Regions from separate parts of the Pseudomonas silensiensis genome, predicted to be linked through region 1. Evidence: predicted binding sites of a transcription regulator. Region 1 holds the regulator's gene; each other region holds the start of a gene.
The links. The regulator FliA, encoded in region 1, starts transcription of late flagellar genes. The targets are predictions, from matches to a motif close to CTAAAGTTTNNNNNNNNNNNGCCGNTAA.
Positions count from the first base shown of each region.

Region 2: QF010_RS13060 (methyl-accepting chemotaxis protein) is a predicted target of FliA. The motif match lies at 1,361-1,388, and genes of this name have one in related genera.
Region 3: flgM (flagellar biosynthesis anti-sigma factor FlgM) is a predicted target of FliA. The motif match lies at 1,033-1,060, and genes of this name have one in related genera.
Region 4: QF010_RS29110 (methyl-accepting chemotaxis protein) is a predicted target of FliA. The motif match lies at 2,103-2,130, and genes of this name have one in related genera.

Region 1 is NZ_JBNDJH010000014.1:4,070-7,304, reverse strand. Features, by position in the region: gene QF010_RS19895 (protein phosphatase CheZ) at 1-60, opposite strand, end outside; gene QF010_RS19890 (chemotaxis response regulator CheY) at 91-462, opposite strand; gene fliA (RNA polymerase sigma factor FliA) at 629-1,369, opposite strand; gene fleN (flagellar synthesis regulator FleN) at 1,366-2,196, opposite strand; gene flhF (flagellar biosynthesis GTPase FlhF) at 2,313-3,235, opposite strand, start outside.
Region 2 is NZ_JBNDJH010000007.1:223,060-226,294, reverse strand. Features, by position in the region: gene QF010_RS13060 (methyl-accepting chemotaxis protein) at 1-1,255, opposite strand, end outside; gene QF010_RS13055 (LysR substrate-binding domain-containing protein) at 1,439-2,359, opposite strand; gene QF010_RS13050 (NorM family multidrug efflux MATE transporter) at 2,519-3,235, shown strand, end outside.
Region 3 is NZ_JBNDJH010000020.1:121,427-124,661, forward strand. Features, by position in the region: gene QF010_RS24855 (chemotaxis protein CheV) at 1-87, opposite strand, end outside; gene flgA (flagellar basal body P-ring formation chaperone FlgA) at 169-930, shown strand; gene flgM (flagellar biosynthesis anti-sigma factor FlgM) at 1,098-1,424, shown strand; gene QF010_RS24870 (flagella synthesis protein FlgN) at 1,473-1,940, shown strand; gene QF010_RS24875 (flagellar brake protein) at 2,033-2,779, shown strand; gene QF010_RS24880 (MFS transporter) at 2,845-3,235, opposite strand, start outside.
Region 4 is NZ_JBNDJH010000028.1:41,708-44,942, reverse strand. Features, by position in the region: gene QF010_RS29115 (hypothetical protein) at 1-250, opposite strand, end outside; gene QF010_RS29110 (methyl-accepting chemotaxis protein) at 363-1,988, opposite strand; gene QF010_RS29105 (transporter) at 2,292-3,235, shown strand, end outside.

The DNA of each region.
Region 1 (3,235 bases):
GACCGCGTGTTTTTTCAGAGTCGATTCGAAATCGCTCTGTGAAGACTCGTTATGCTCCATAGCTCCCCCGTGGCGCAGTGGCTTCGCACATCAACCGATGCGTTCGAAAATCTTCTCGATTTTTTCTTTTAACGCCTGGGCCGTGAAGGGCTTGACCACATAGCCGTTAACTCCGGCCTGGGCTGCCTCGATGATCTGCTCGCGCTTGGCTTCAGCGGTCACCATCAGCACCGGCAGGTGCTTGAGCTTTTCATCGGCACGCACGTGACGCAGCAGGTCGATACCGGTCATGCCAGGCATGTTCCAGTCTGTTACCAGAAAGTCGATGCTGCCGCTGTTGAGAACCGGAATGGCAGTAGTGCCATCGTCGGCCTCGACCGTGTTGGTGAACCCAAGGTCACGCAACAGGTTTTTAATGATCCGCCGCATCGTTGAGAAGTCATCAACGATGAGGATTTTCATGTTCTTGTCCAATTCGACCTCCAAGCAGTCTTAAACGCGCCCAGCACCTGGACGCGCCATTTCAATCAATCCGGCAATGCACTCGATGACTGTCTGGAGCACAACAAATCGCGACCGGTGCAGCTAATCCCACACCGGTCCCGCTCGCAGTGTCCCCACACTGCCTTCAGCGCGCTCGCCACTCCCCCAAACGCCCCCGCAAGCGGGCCGCGCACTGGCTGTGTAACTGGCTGACCCGAGATTCGCTGACCCCCAGGACCTCACCGATTTCCTTGAGATTCAACTCTTCGTCGTAGTACAGCGCCAACACCAGTCGCTCACGCTCCGGCAAATTGGCAATCGCGTCCGCCAGCGCCGCCTGGAAGCGTTCATCTTCCAGATCGCGTGACGGCTCGAGATGAGCACTGGCGCCATCCTCGTGCAGCCCTTCGTGTTCGCCGTCCTGCAACAGATCGTCGAAACTGAATAGCCGGCTGCCCAGGGTGTCGTTCAAAATCCCGTAATAATCGTCGAGACTCAATTGGAGTTCGGCCGCAACCTCGTGATCTTTAGCGTCACGACCGGTTTTAGCTTCAATCGAGCGAATTGCGTCGCTGACCATCCGGGTATTGCGGTGGACCGAACGTGGCGCCCAGTCCCCCTTGCGTACTTCATCGAGCATCGCGCCACGGATTCGAATGCCCGCGTACGTCTCGAAACTCGCGCCTTTGCTGGCGTCGTATTTGGTCGATACTTCAAGCAGGCCGATCATCCCGGCCTGGATCAGATCTTCAACCTGAACACTGGCGGGCAAACGCGCCAGCAAGTGGTAGGCAATGCGTTTAACCAGTGGCGCGTAACGCTCGATCAGCTCGTACTGCGCGTCACGTGCCGACTTCTTGTAGAGGTCGTAGCCACTGGCTGTCATAGCACCGGTCCTGCCGTTTGTTGCACGAGGCGCTCGACGAAAAACTCCAGGTGCCCACGCGGGTTGGCAGGTAGCGGCCAGGTATCGACCTTCTGTGCAATCGCCTTGAACGCCAGTGAGCACTTGGACCGAGGGAAGGCTTCGTAGACGGCGCGCTGTTTCTGCACAGCCTTGCGCACACTTTCGTCGTAAGGCACCGCGCCGACGTATTGTAAGGCGACGTCAAGGAAGCGATCCGTGACCTTGGTCAACTTGGCGAACAGGTTGCGCCCTTCCTGCGGGCTCTGGGCCATGTTGGCCAGGACGCGGAAGCGGTTCATGCCGTAATCGCGGTTCAGCAGTTTGATCAGTGCGTAGGCATCGGTGATCGAGGTCGGCTCGTCGCAGACCACCAGCAAGACTTCTTGCGCTGCACGAACGAAACTGACTACCGAGTCACCAATGCCCGCAGCGGTGTCGATCACCAGCACGTCGAGGTTGTCACCGATATCGCTGAACGCCTGGATCAGGCCGGCGTGTTGGGCCGGGCTTAAATGAACCATGCTCTGTGTGCCGGACGCGGCCGGGACGATTCGAATACCGCCAGGGCCCTGCAACAGTACGTCGCGCAGCTCACAGCGGCCTTCGATCACGTCGGCCAAAGTACGTTTGGGTGTCAGTCCCAGCAGGACGTCGACGTTCGCCAGCCCCAGATCGGCGTCCAACAGCATGACGCGCCGGCCGAGCTCAGCTAGAGCCAGGGACAAGTTCACTGACACGTTAGTTTTCCCGACGCCACCTTTGCCGCCGGTCACCGCGATCACCTGTACGGGATGCATGCTGCCCATGTTATTTCTTTACCTTGTCTTGCATAGACGGAGGCCACATTACTGGCTGCGCGTTCACTAACGGAACAATGCATGGCAGACCATCGATGTAGGTACAAAAACTGTTCATTAATACCTCAGCCAACCTGCTTGGTCGGGCTGTGGTAAATATCAGCGAACATGTCAGCCATGGCTTCTTCGCTGGGTTCTTCTTGCATTTGCACGCTGACGGCGCGACTGACCAACTGATGACGACGCGGTAGATGCAAATCATCCGGAATCCGCGGGCCATCGGTCAGGTAGGCCACCGGCAATTCATGACTGATGGCCAGGCTCAACACCTCGCCCAGGCTTGCCGTTTCATCCAGTTTAGTCAGGATGCAGCCAGCGAGCCCACAACGCTTGTAACTGTGATAAGCGGCCGTTAGAACCTGTTTCTGGCTGGTGGTTGCCAGGACCAGATAATTTTTTGATTTGATGCCACGACCGGCCAGGCTTTCGAGCTGCATGCGCAGTGCCGGATCGCTGGCCTGAAGGCCCGCGGTATCGATCAGCACCACGCGTTTGCGCAGCAAAGGCTCCAGCGCCTGCACCAGCGATTGGCCCGGATCGACATGCGTCACCGACACATTGAGGATCCGGCCCAGCGTCTTGAGTTGTTCCTGAGCACCAATACGGTAGCTGTCCATGCTGACCAGCGCGATATTCTGCGCGCCGTACTTGAGCACGTAACGGGCCGCGAGCTTGGCCAGGGTGGTGGTCTTGCCCATGCCGGCAGGGCCGACCATGGCAATCACGCCGCCCTCTTCCAGAGGCTCGACTTCCGGTGTGGCGATCATCCGCGCCAGATGCGCCAGCAACATGCGCCAAGCCTGACGAGGTTCTTCAATATCGGTAATCAGCGCCAGCAAATCGCGCGACAACGGGCCGGAAAGGCCGATGCGTTGCAGGCGACGCCAAAGATTGGCCTGGGCCGGACGGCTGCCTTGCAGCTGATTCCAGGCCAGGGAGCCGAGTTGCACTTCCATCAGTTCGCGCAGGCTGTTGAGTTCGAAACGCA
Region 2 (3,235 bases), on a different contig from region 1:
TGCTGGTGATTTCGCCCGACTGCTGCTCCATCCCTTCATAGGCGCCGCCGGACAGACCGGACAAGGCCTGGGCGCGGCTGTTGACCTCTTGCGAAGCCTTGCGGATGTGCTCGACCATGGTCGACAGCGCCTGGCTCATCTGGTTGAACGCGCGGGCCAGCTGACCGATTTCGTCATTGCTCGATACGTTCAGCCGCACGCTCAAATCACCGGCGCCCAAGGCTTCGGCCTGACGCACCAGATCCCCCAAAGGCGCGAGTTTGCTGCGCAGCAACCAGACCGCCGCCCCCACAGCGATCAACATCGCCAGCAGACTGCCAATCGCCAATTGAATGCCGACACTCCAGGTCACAGCACGAATTTCGGTTTTCGGCATGCTCGCCACCACCGACCAAGGCCCGCCTTCAAACGGTACGGCAATGCTGTAGAAATCTTCGGACTTGTCGCTCCAGAACTTGCCCTTGCCCGGCGTCTTCGCCAAGTCAACGATGGTCGGAGTCGCTTGATCCAGCGCTTGTACGCCCGCGATCGGCACCAGCCATTTGCTCTGTTCATCCAGCAGCGCCAGGGAACCGGTCTGGCCGATACGGAAACGCTTGAGGTTGGCATACTGCGCATTCTGCGCGTCGGTGTAGTCGAATCCTACGAACAGCACGGCAATCACCTTACCGCCACTGTCACGTACGGGGGTGTACTGAGTCATGTAGGAGCGGTCGAACAACAAGGCACGACCGACGTAGGCCTGCCCCGCCATCAAGCGCGCATAGGCCGGGTTCGCGTGATCGAGCAGCGTACCGATGGCCCGGCTGCCGTCCTGTTTGCTCAGGGACGTGCTGACCCGGATGAAGTCTTCGCCGCTGCGCACAAACACCGTCGCAACACCGGCGGTCATTTGCTTGAACTCGTCCACTTCCTTGAAATTGTTGTTCAGCACTTCGCTGCCCAGGTGCAGGCCCGGCGTCTGCGCGCCCGCTACCGCCACCGGTTCATCCGGGTGCACGCTCAAACCGGCGCTGAAGCGCTTCTCGAACAGACCGCTGAGGCGCTGGGTGCTTTCACGCAACGTGCCGTGAAAGGTACTCAACTGATCAGCCAGCAACCGGGCTTCACTGGCCAGGTGCTCTTCGCGGGTGGCGAGGTTGGCGGCGTCCAGCGAACGAAGGGCGAATACGGTACTGCCGCTGATGACAATCGCCAGTATCACGGCAAGCGCAAGACCAAGCTGTGAGGCGATCCGGGCACGAGGTTGAGACATGACAGCTCCTGGCCGAGCGACCGGATCATCCTTGATCTGGCTGCACACTCAGCAAAATTCTAATAATGGGAATTGCGTCGAACCTGCACGAAGGTTCCACCTGCCTTTTCGGCGGACAATCTGAATACTTGAGTAATTAACCGGGATATGGCTCAAGGCCGCCATTGCGGCGGCTCTATCGATTCAGCCCAGGTGTTGAACGTCGGGCAATTCCATTGCTCGGGCTTCGCCTTGCAGGAAGTCGCTGAGCCTGCGCAAACGTTCACCACCGGGGCGGGTTTTCGGCCAGACCAGGTAATATTTCTCACCGCTGGCGACGGCCGTCGGCCACGGCAGACTCAGACGCCCCTGAGCCACATCTTCCGCCACCATCAGCAGATCGCCCATGGACACGCCATAACCTCGGGCGGCGGCGATCATGCCCAGTTCCAGCGTGTCGAACACCTGCCCGCCCTTGAGCGACACCTGATCCGCCAGCCCCATACGCTCCAGCCAGCTGCGCCAGTCGCGACGATCCGGCGTCGGGTGCAGCAATTCGGCATTGGCCAGCCGTGCGACATCCCACGGTTGATCCTGCAGAAGATTCGGCGCGCCGACTGGAATCAGCTCTTCCGAGAACAGGAAACTCGCCTCCCAGTCCGGCGGAAAATGCCCGTTGCTGAGAATGACGGCGCAGTCGAACGGTTCATGGTTGAAGTCCACCGAGTCGACATCCATCCAGGCGCTGGTCAATTGCACCTCGTTGCCCGGTTGCAGGTGCCGAAAGCGGCTGAGCCGTGCCAGCAGCCAGCGCATGGTCAGGGTCGACGGCGCTTTCATGCGCAGGATGTCATCTTCGGCACGCAAGGTATTGCAGGCCCGCTCCAGCGCGGTGAAGCCTTCGCGAATGCCGGGCAGGATCAACCGCGCCGACTCGGTCAATTGCAGATTGCGTCCGCTGCGGTGAAACAGCCGACAGGCAAAATGCTCTTCCAGCGTACGAATGTGCCGGCTGACCGCGCTTTGGGTGATCGACAGTTCTTCGGCCGCACGGGTAAACGAGCTGTGCCGTGCCGCCGCTTCGAATGCGCGCAGGGCATACAAGGGAGGAAGACGACGGGACATTCGGAAAGCTCCTATAGCGGGATTCGGTCACCCTAGCAGAAACCTTCCAGCATGAGTTTGAATCATGCAACCCATCCTTTTTATCCCTTTGTGCAAACCCCGTAGAGCGCCGAGAATCGACGCTTTCCTGTCCCTCTTTAATTATCGAGCGTGATGACCATGCAGCATCCAGCACGTACCGAACTCTGGGCCATCCTGCGGCTGGCGGGGCCGTTGATTGCCTCGCAGTTGGCGCACATGCTGATGGTCCTCACCGACACCTTGATGATGGCGCGCCTGAGTCCAGAGGCGCTGGCCGGTGGCGGCCTGGGCGCAGCGACATACTCGTTCGTGTCGATCTTCTGCATTGGCGTGATCGCCGCGGTCGGCACCCTTGTGGCCATCCGTCAGGGTGCCGGCGACATCGTCGGCGCCGCCAGGCTGACCCAGGCCGGGTTATGGCTGGCGTGGTTGATGGCGTTGGTGGCCGGGCTGCTGCTGTGGAACCTCAAACCGGTGTTGCTGCTGTTCGGCCAGACCGAAACCAACGTCCACGCGGCCGGGCAGTTCTTGCTGATCCTGCCGTTCGCCCTGCCCGGCTACCTGAGCTTCATGGCCCTGCGCGGCTTCACCAGCGCCATCGGCCGCGCAACACCGGTGATGGTCATTAGCCTCGGCGGCACCGTGGCTAACTTCCTGCTCAATTACGCATTGATTACCGGCATGTTCGGCCTGCCGAAACTGGGGTTGATGGGCATTGGGCTGGTCACCGCTATTGTCGCCAACTGCATGGCGCTGGCGCTGGCCTGGCACATCCGTCGGCATCCGGCTTACGACGCTTATCCCTTGCGTCAGGGCCTGTCGCGGCCTAACCGTCAGTATCTGAAGGAACTGTGG
Region 3 (3,235 bases), on a different contig from region 1:
GCCGTCGAGACGGAACAACAACAGCTCAAGGCGATTTTGCCCTACCAGTTGCGTGCGCTGGTTTACCGAATCCATTACCCCAGCCATGCACAGACTCCTACACCAACGCTTAAGTGTGTTGCGACGCGCATTATCACTAAACGGCACGGCGCTTGCTTTTTAACTCTTATGAACACAGAACCGACATTTTTCCGACGCCTGACATCAATCGCCCGCAAATTGCTTTGCGCGGTGTCGGCCGTCTGCCTGTTCAACGCTGGCTGCCCTGCCCTTGCTGACGCGGTTACCTTGCCTGACATGCTTATCGGCGTCACTCAGGGCTTTCTTGAATTCACCGTAGAGGACTATCTGGCAACCAGTCAAACGGAAGGCCGCTACGAGATCGAGGTCAAGCAGCTGGATCCGCGGCTGCGCATGCCCATGTGTGACAAGGAATTGACAGCGTCCCTGGAGAGCCCGGCCACGCCGCTGGGGCGCGTTACCGTCAAGGTGCGCTGCGAGGGCGCGTCGCCCTGGACGGTCTTCGTACCCGCTCAAGTGCGCCTGTTTCGCGACATTGTGACCACCACCCGTCCGCTGCGACGCGCCGGTATCGTCGAGCCCCAGGATGTGACCCTGCGCGAGCGTGACATCAGCCTGATCAGCCAGGGTTACCTGACTTCCGTCGATCAGGCGATCGGGCAGAAACTTACCCGACCAATGGTCGCCGACCAGGTCATGACCCTGGTGCACATGGAACAGGCAGAAGTCATCAGCAAGGGCGACCAGGTGGTGATTACCGCCCGCAGTGGAACGCTCAGCGTGCGCATGCCGGGTGAAGCGCTGTCCAACGGCGGCATGCGCGAACAGATCCGGGTGAAAAACCTCAATTCCCAGCGGGTCATCAAGGCGCAAGTCATCGCGCCCGGCCAGGTGGAAGTGGCCATGTAGAACTCTCTGCTTGTGAAGAAGTGGCGCGCCACTCGACTGTTCCCTAGACTGTGCCCTATGCAGGGCAAGCGCTGACGCGCGCAAGCTCATTGATAATTGGGCCTAAAGTTTTCCCGGGTATGGCCGAAAACATGGCAAGCGTCCAAATACCCAGAGGTTTTTTTGTCATGGTCATCGATTTCAGCCGTTTAAACAGTTCCTCGTCACTTACCGGTAGTACACGTACCAGCACCGCGAAGGAAACCGTCGAAGCCGGCAAACCCGCACCGCTGAATACCCCGGCCGAACAGGCCAGTACCGTCAAAAGCGGGGAATCGGTACATCTCAGCAATGAGGCTCAACAGTTGCAGAAGGTCACTGACAAGCTGCGTGATCAGCCTGCCGTCGACAACGCCCGCGTGGCCGAGTTGAAAGCAGCGATTGCCGATGGCAGCTATAAAGTCGACAGCAACCGTGTAGCCAGCAAACTGCTCAACTTCGAAGCCCAGCGCTAGGCCAAGGCCTGCGCCAGGCTTTTGGACGCTTAAAACCCAAGGCCAGCCATGCACGACACTAATTTACTGCAACTGATCACCGACGATTTCGCTCCAGCACAGCACTTGCTGGAGTTACTGCAGACCGAGTCCCTCGCCTTGCACGGTCGCGACATGCCACTGCTCGAAGAAATTCTGGCGCAGAAACAGGCATTGATCATTTTGCTCGATCAGCATGGCCGCAAGCGCAGTGAAATCCTCGCCAGCCTCAACCTGCCGACCAATCGCAACGGCCTGGAGCAACTTGCCAGCCATTCGAGCATTGGCAATCAGCTGTTGGAGCAGAGCGATGTATTGACCGATCTTCTGGCTCAGTGCCAGGCGGCCAACGTCAAGAATGGCCAGTCAATCCTGGTGCAACAGGCCGCGACGGCCAATCAGCTGAAAATCCTCAACGGCGGCGAGCCGCCAGCGCTCTATGATGCACGCGGATCAACCTCCATGCTTGCGAAGCCACGCCCGCTCAGTCAGGCTTGAGCCTGCTGCAAAGCGCGCACTATCAAGACGCGCAACATACTGGCAATATGCTGGCCAGCCGTAGTCATATTTTGTCTGGAGATTGATGAACCGTGTTCAATGCCTTAAGCGCGGATGATGCTCCGCAGCCACCCAAGGTGCTCACCACGCCGTTGGAGATCTCCGGCAACCTGCGCCAGCTGCAAGACAGCCATGATCCGCTGATCATCACGTTCCATGAGCGCAGCCAGCGCTTCCAGAGTTATCTGGTGGACCTTGACCGTGACAGCAACATGATTGCCCTGGACGAAATGATCCCCCGCGATGGTGAACGCTTCCTGCTCGCCGGCGAACCGTTCAAGGTCGAAGGCTTTCACGACGGCGTGCGCATTGCCTGGGAAAGCAACGGCCCGCTGACCATCGACGAATCCGGTGGCGGTCGTTGCTACCGTGGCGCCCTGCCCTCCGAGGTGGTTTACCACCAGCGTCGTAATGCATTCCGCGCAGCATTGAAGCTGGCACAACTGGTCAACGTCGATCTGGGTGGTGAAAAACTCAAGTCGCCGATCAGCGGCAAGCTATTGGATATCTCCGCCACCGGCTGCAAGCTGCGCTTCGAAGGCGACATCACGGGCAGCCTGCAACTGGGCCAGGTCTATGACCGCTTCATCGCCGCCCTGCCCTTTGGCAACATGACGGCCCCCGTCGAGCTGCGTTACCTGCACTTCGAAGAAAGAATCTCCACCACCTTCGCCGGCGTACGCTTTCACAACATGAGCGGGCTGGTGCAGCGGCAGGTCGAGCGGTTCGTCTATCAGCTTCAGCGCGAAGCGCGGCGCTTCGACAAAGACGACATGTAATAAGTCGCTTCAATAGAAAACGGGCAGTCCCTTGCGGTGACTGCCCGTTTTTTTATGCGTTGGATTTAAGGCCTGGCCTCGGTAAAACTTGGTTCGCGAGGTGCATCAGGATCTTCGGGCGGCGGATCGGTTTCGGGCTCCGATTCAGGTTCCGGGTCCGGCTCAGGGTTGATCGGGTTCTGCATCTGGTCTTGCACCACCTGCTCATCGACCCGCGGGTCAAGGCAAGCCACCAACGGCGAACTCGACATACTGTCCGGCATGGCGACGTGATGCAGCGGTGCATCGTCGACCTGATGCAGGTTGGTCACCGCTTTCGGGCGAATTCGCCACACCAGCACCAACGCGAAGAAACTGAAGAAGGCATAGAGCATGTGGCTGCCGAACAGTTTCATCAGCACCCCGGCCACCAGCGGCCCGATACTGGCGCCGACACCGTAGGTCACCAACAGCATC
Region 4 (3,235 bases), on a different contig from region 1:
GTTGTTCCTGCAATTGCTTTTGCAGCTCGGCGATCTGCTTGCGCAGCTCTTTCACCGTGTCGGATTCTTCGCTGCTGCTGGAACTGCTGCCGCTCGCTGCGGGGGCGCCACCGGCGGATACCTTGGTGGTGTCGCTGGACGCCTCAGCGGTTGCAGTGACCGACGTGTCTTCGGTGCTGTCGCTGACAGCAGTCTTGTTCGAAGCAGTCGTGGCCGTCGGGGGGATCGAAACGGAAGTGATGCTGACCATGGCGGTTCTCCATTGGGTTTATAGGATTACCGTGGTCATCGACATCGACACTGCGGACTTGAGATCGACTGTGTACCGACTCGGTAAGCAAACCGGTACACAGCCATTCCCGTTACGCGCTTAAACGTGCCGTTACTTCATTCAACTGCCCCGACAACCCGTGCAGGTTGTGGCTGGCCGCTTCGGTGCGCTGTACGTTGTCCAGATTGGTGCTGGCGATGCTGGTGATCTCGGTGAGGTTGCGCGAGATGTCTTCGGCCACCGACGTCTGCTCTTCCGCGGCGGTGGCGATCTGGCGGTTCATGTCGCGGATGGCTTCCACGGCAAGGGTGATGCGCTCCAGCATGGCGCCGGCCTGAGTCACTTGCTCGACACTTTCCTCACTGCGTGACTGACCGCTTTCAATCGCCTGAGCGGCGTCCACCGCACCGGTTTGCACCGTTTGAATGATCTGGTTGATCTCGATGATCGACGCCGCCGTGCGCTGGGCCAGGCTGCGGACTTCATCGGCCACCACCGCAAAACCGCGCCCGGCTTCACCGGCACGGGCTGCTTCGATGGCGGCGTTGAGCGCCAGCAGATTGGTCTGCTCGGCGATGCCGCGAATCACTTCCAGTACCTTGCCGATGCGCCCGCTGTCGGTTTCCAGACGACGGATGACCGTGGCGGTATTGGCGATTTCGCCGCGCATTTGGGTGATGGTGTGAATGGTGCCCTGCATGACCTTTTCGCCCTGCTGGGCGGACTGGTCGGCATCATCGGCGGCACGTGCCGCGTCGGCTGCGTGACGTGCGACTTCTTGTGCGGTAGCAGACATTTCGTTCATCGCCGTGGCCACCTGATCGGTGCGGTTGAACTGCTCGTTAGTGCCGCTGGCCATCAGGGTGGCGATGGAATTCAGCTCACCGCTGGCACTGTCCAGATCCTTGGCGCTGCGCTGTAAACGGCTGAAGGTTTCGGCGAGGAAGTCGCGCAAGGTGTTGGCCGCTACCGCCAACCTGCCCAACTCATCCTGACGGGTGCTGGCCACGCGTTCGGCAAACTTGCCTTGGCTGAGTTGCGCCACGTATTCGATCAGTTTGCGAATCGGTTCGACCAGGTTGCGGTTGATCAGCCACAGGCTCAACAACCCGATCAGCAGACCCGAGGCGAGCATCACGATGATCCCCAGCAACACGGTGCGGTCGGCGTCGGCGCTGATCAGTTTCGATTGCTCGGCACCCTGCTTGCGCAATTCGCTGACCAACTCGCTCATCTGATCGCTGGTTGCGCGGTCCACCCCTTTGACCGCAGTGTCGCCAGCCGTTGGGTCGGCGCCTGCCGCCACGTAGGCGTCACGGCCCTTCTGATAAGCCGCGCCTAACAGACGATGTTCGTCCCGCAGGCGTTCGATGCGAGTCTTGAGTGACGGCTCGATACCCTTCTGTCCGGCCAGTTCACCGAGGATGCCCTGCACGTCGCGCTGACGGTCTTCGAATTGCTTCCAGTATTTGTCCAGGTCCGCAGGCTGCTTGCCGCGTAGCAGGACGTTTTTCCACTCCTGTACCTGCACCTTGAATTGCAGGTTGGCTTCATCGATCAATTGCGAGGTGTGCAGTGGGCCTTCGACCAGATTCGCGTAGTTCTGAACACCGCTGGACAGAAAGTGAAAGCAGGCCAGGGCGATCAGCAGCATCGCGAACAGACTGCCGCTCAGCAGGGCGAGAATTTGCGCTCTCAAGGACTTTTGCAAAAACATCGGGAGGTACTCATGACAGGAATGAGGCACGCCGCAACAAGGCGTGAAAGGTGTCCGGACATCCCTGTCTGCGACCTTGGTTCGTGGCCAAAGCCGTGCAAGTTAACGTCAGCGTAATCGGCGTCCCAGAGCGGTTCTTGAATGAAATCCGACCATCGGTACGGCCACTATTTTGCCGCCATCCAACTGTCACAAAACCGTCAAAACTCCTTGCGATGATGCGGCTCAAGTGAACCTGCAAAATCCGCCGTAACGCGACCTGCTACACAAAGTGACCGACAGCGCCTCCTTCAGTGAGACCTCATGAACCACAGCATCGACCAAAGTCATCGCGACACGGACCTGTTCGGTCTGCTGTACGGTTTCAGTTTTCGCCCCGGCGAGCGCGGGCGGGAGCTCGATTCGGCCAAGGCCTTGCAGTGCCTGCAACATCCCGGCGACAACGACGAATTTCTCTGGCTGCACCTGAATCTGGCTCATGCGGCGTGCGAGCGCTGGATGAAAAGCCATCTGGAATTGCCCGACGAATTTTTCGAAGCGCTGCATGAGGGCTCCCGTTCGACGCGCATCGAGCATGTGGATTCGGCGTTGCTGGCGGTGGTCAACGATGTGGTGTTTAACCTCAGCAGCATGGTCTCGTCCGATGTTTCGACGCTGTGGGTTTGCGCCCGCAGTCGGCTGATCGTCAGCGCACGCCTGCAACCGCTGCATTCGGTGGACAAGCTGCGCTCGTCGGTGAAGGCCGGTGAGTGCTTTCGCTCGCCGCTGGAATTGCTGGTGCATCTGCTGCGCGATCAAGGCGAAGTGCTGACCCAGATCGTGCGCAAGACCAGCCTCAGTGTCGACCAGATCGAAGATGAGCTGCTGTCCTCGCGGCTGTCGACTAATCGTGCCGAACTGGGTGCCAACCGACGGGTGCTGGTGCGCCTGCAACGCTTGTTGGCGCTGGAACCGGGCTCGTTGCTGCGCCTGCTCAATCGCCCGCCGCAGTGGTTGCAAAAGGAGGACGTCAAGGAGCTGCGCAAGTCCACCGAGGAGTTCGCGCTGATCATCAACGACCTCACGGCGCTGGGCGAACGGATCAAGCTGTTGCAGGAAGAAATCGCCGCCAACCTCAACGAACAGAGCAACCGCACGCTGTTCACCCTGACCGTGGTCACGGTGCTGGCGTTGCCGATCAACATCATCGCCGGTTTTTTTGGCATGAACGTCGGTGGCGTGCCACTTTCCGGCGACCCGGAAGGGTT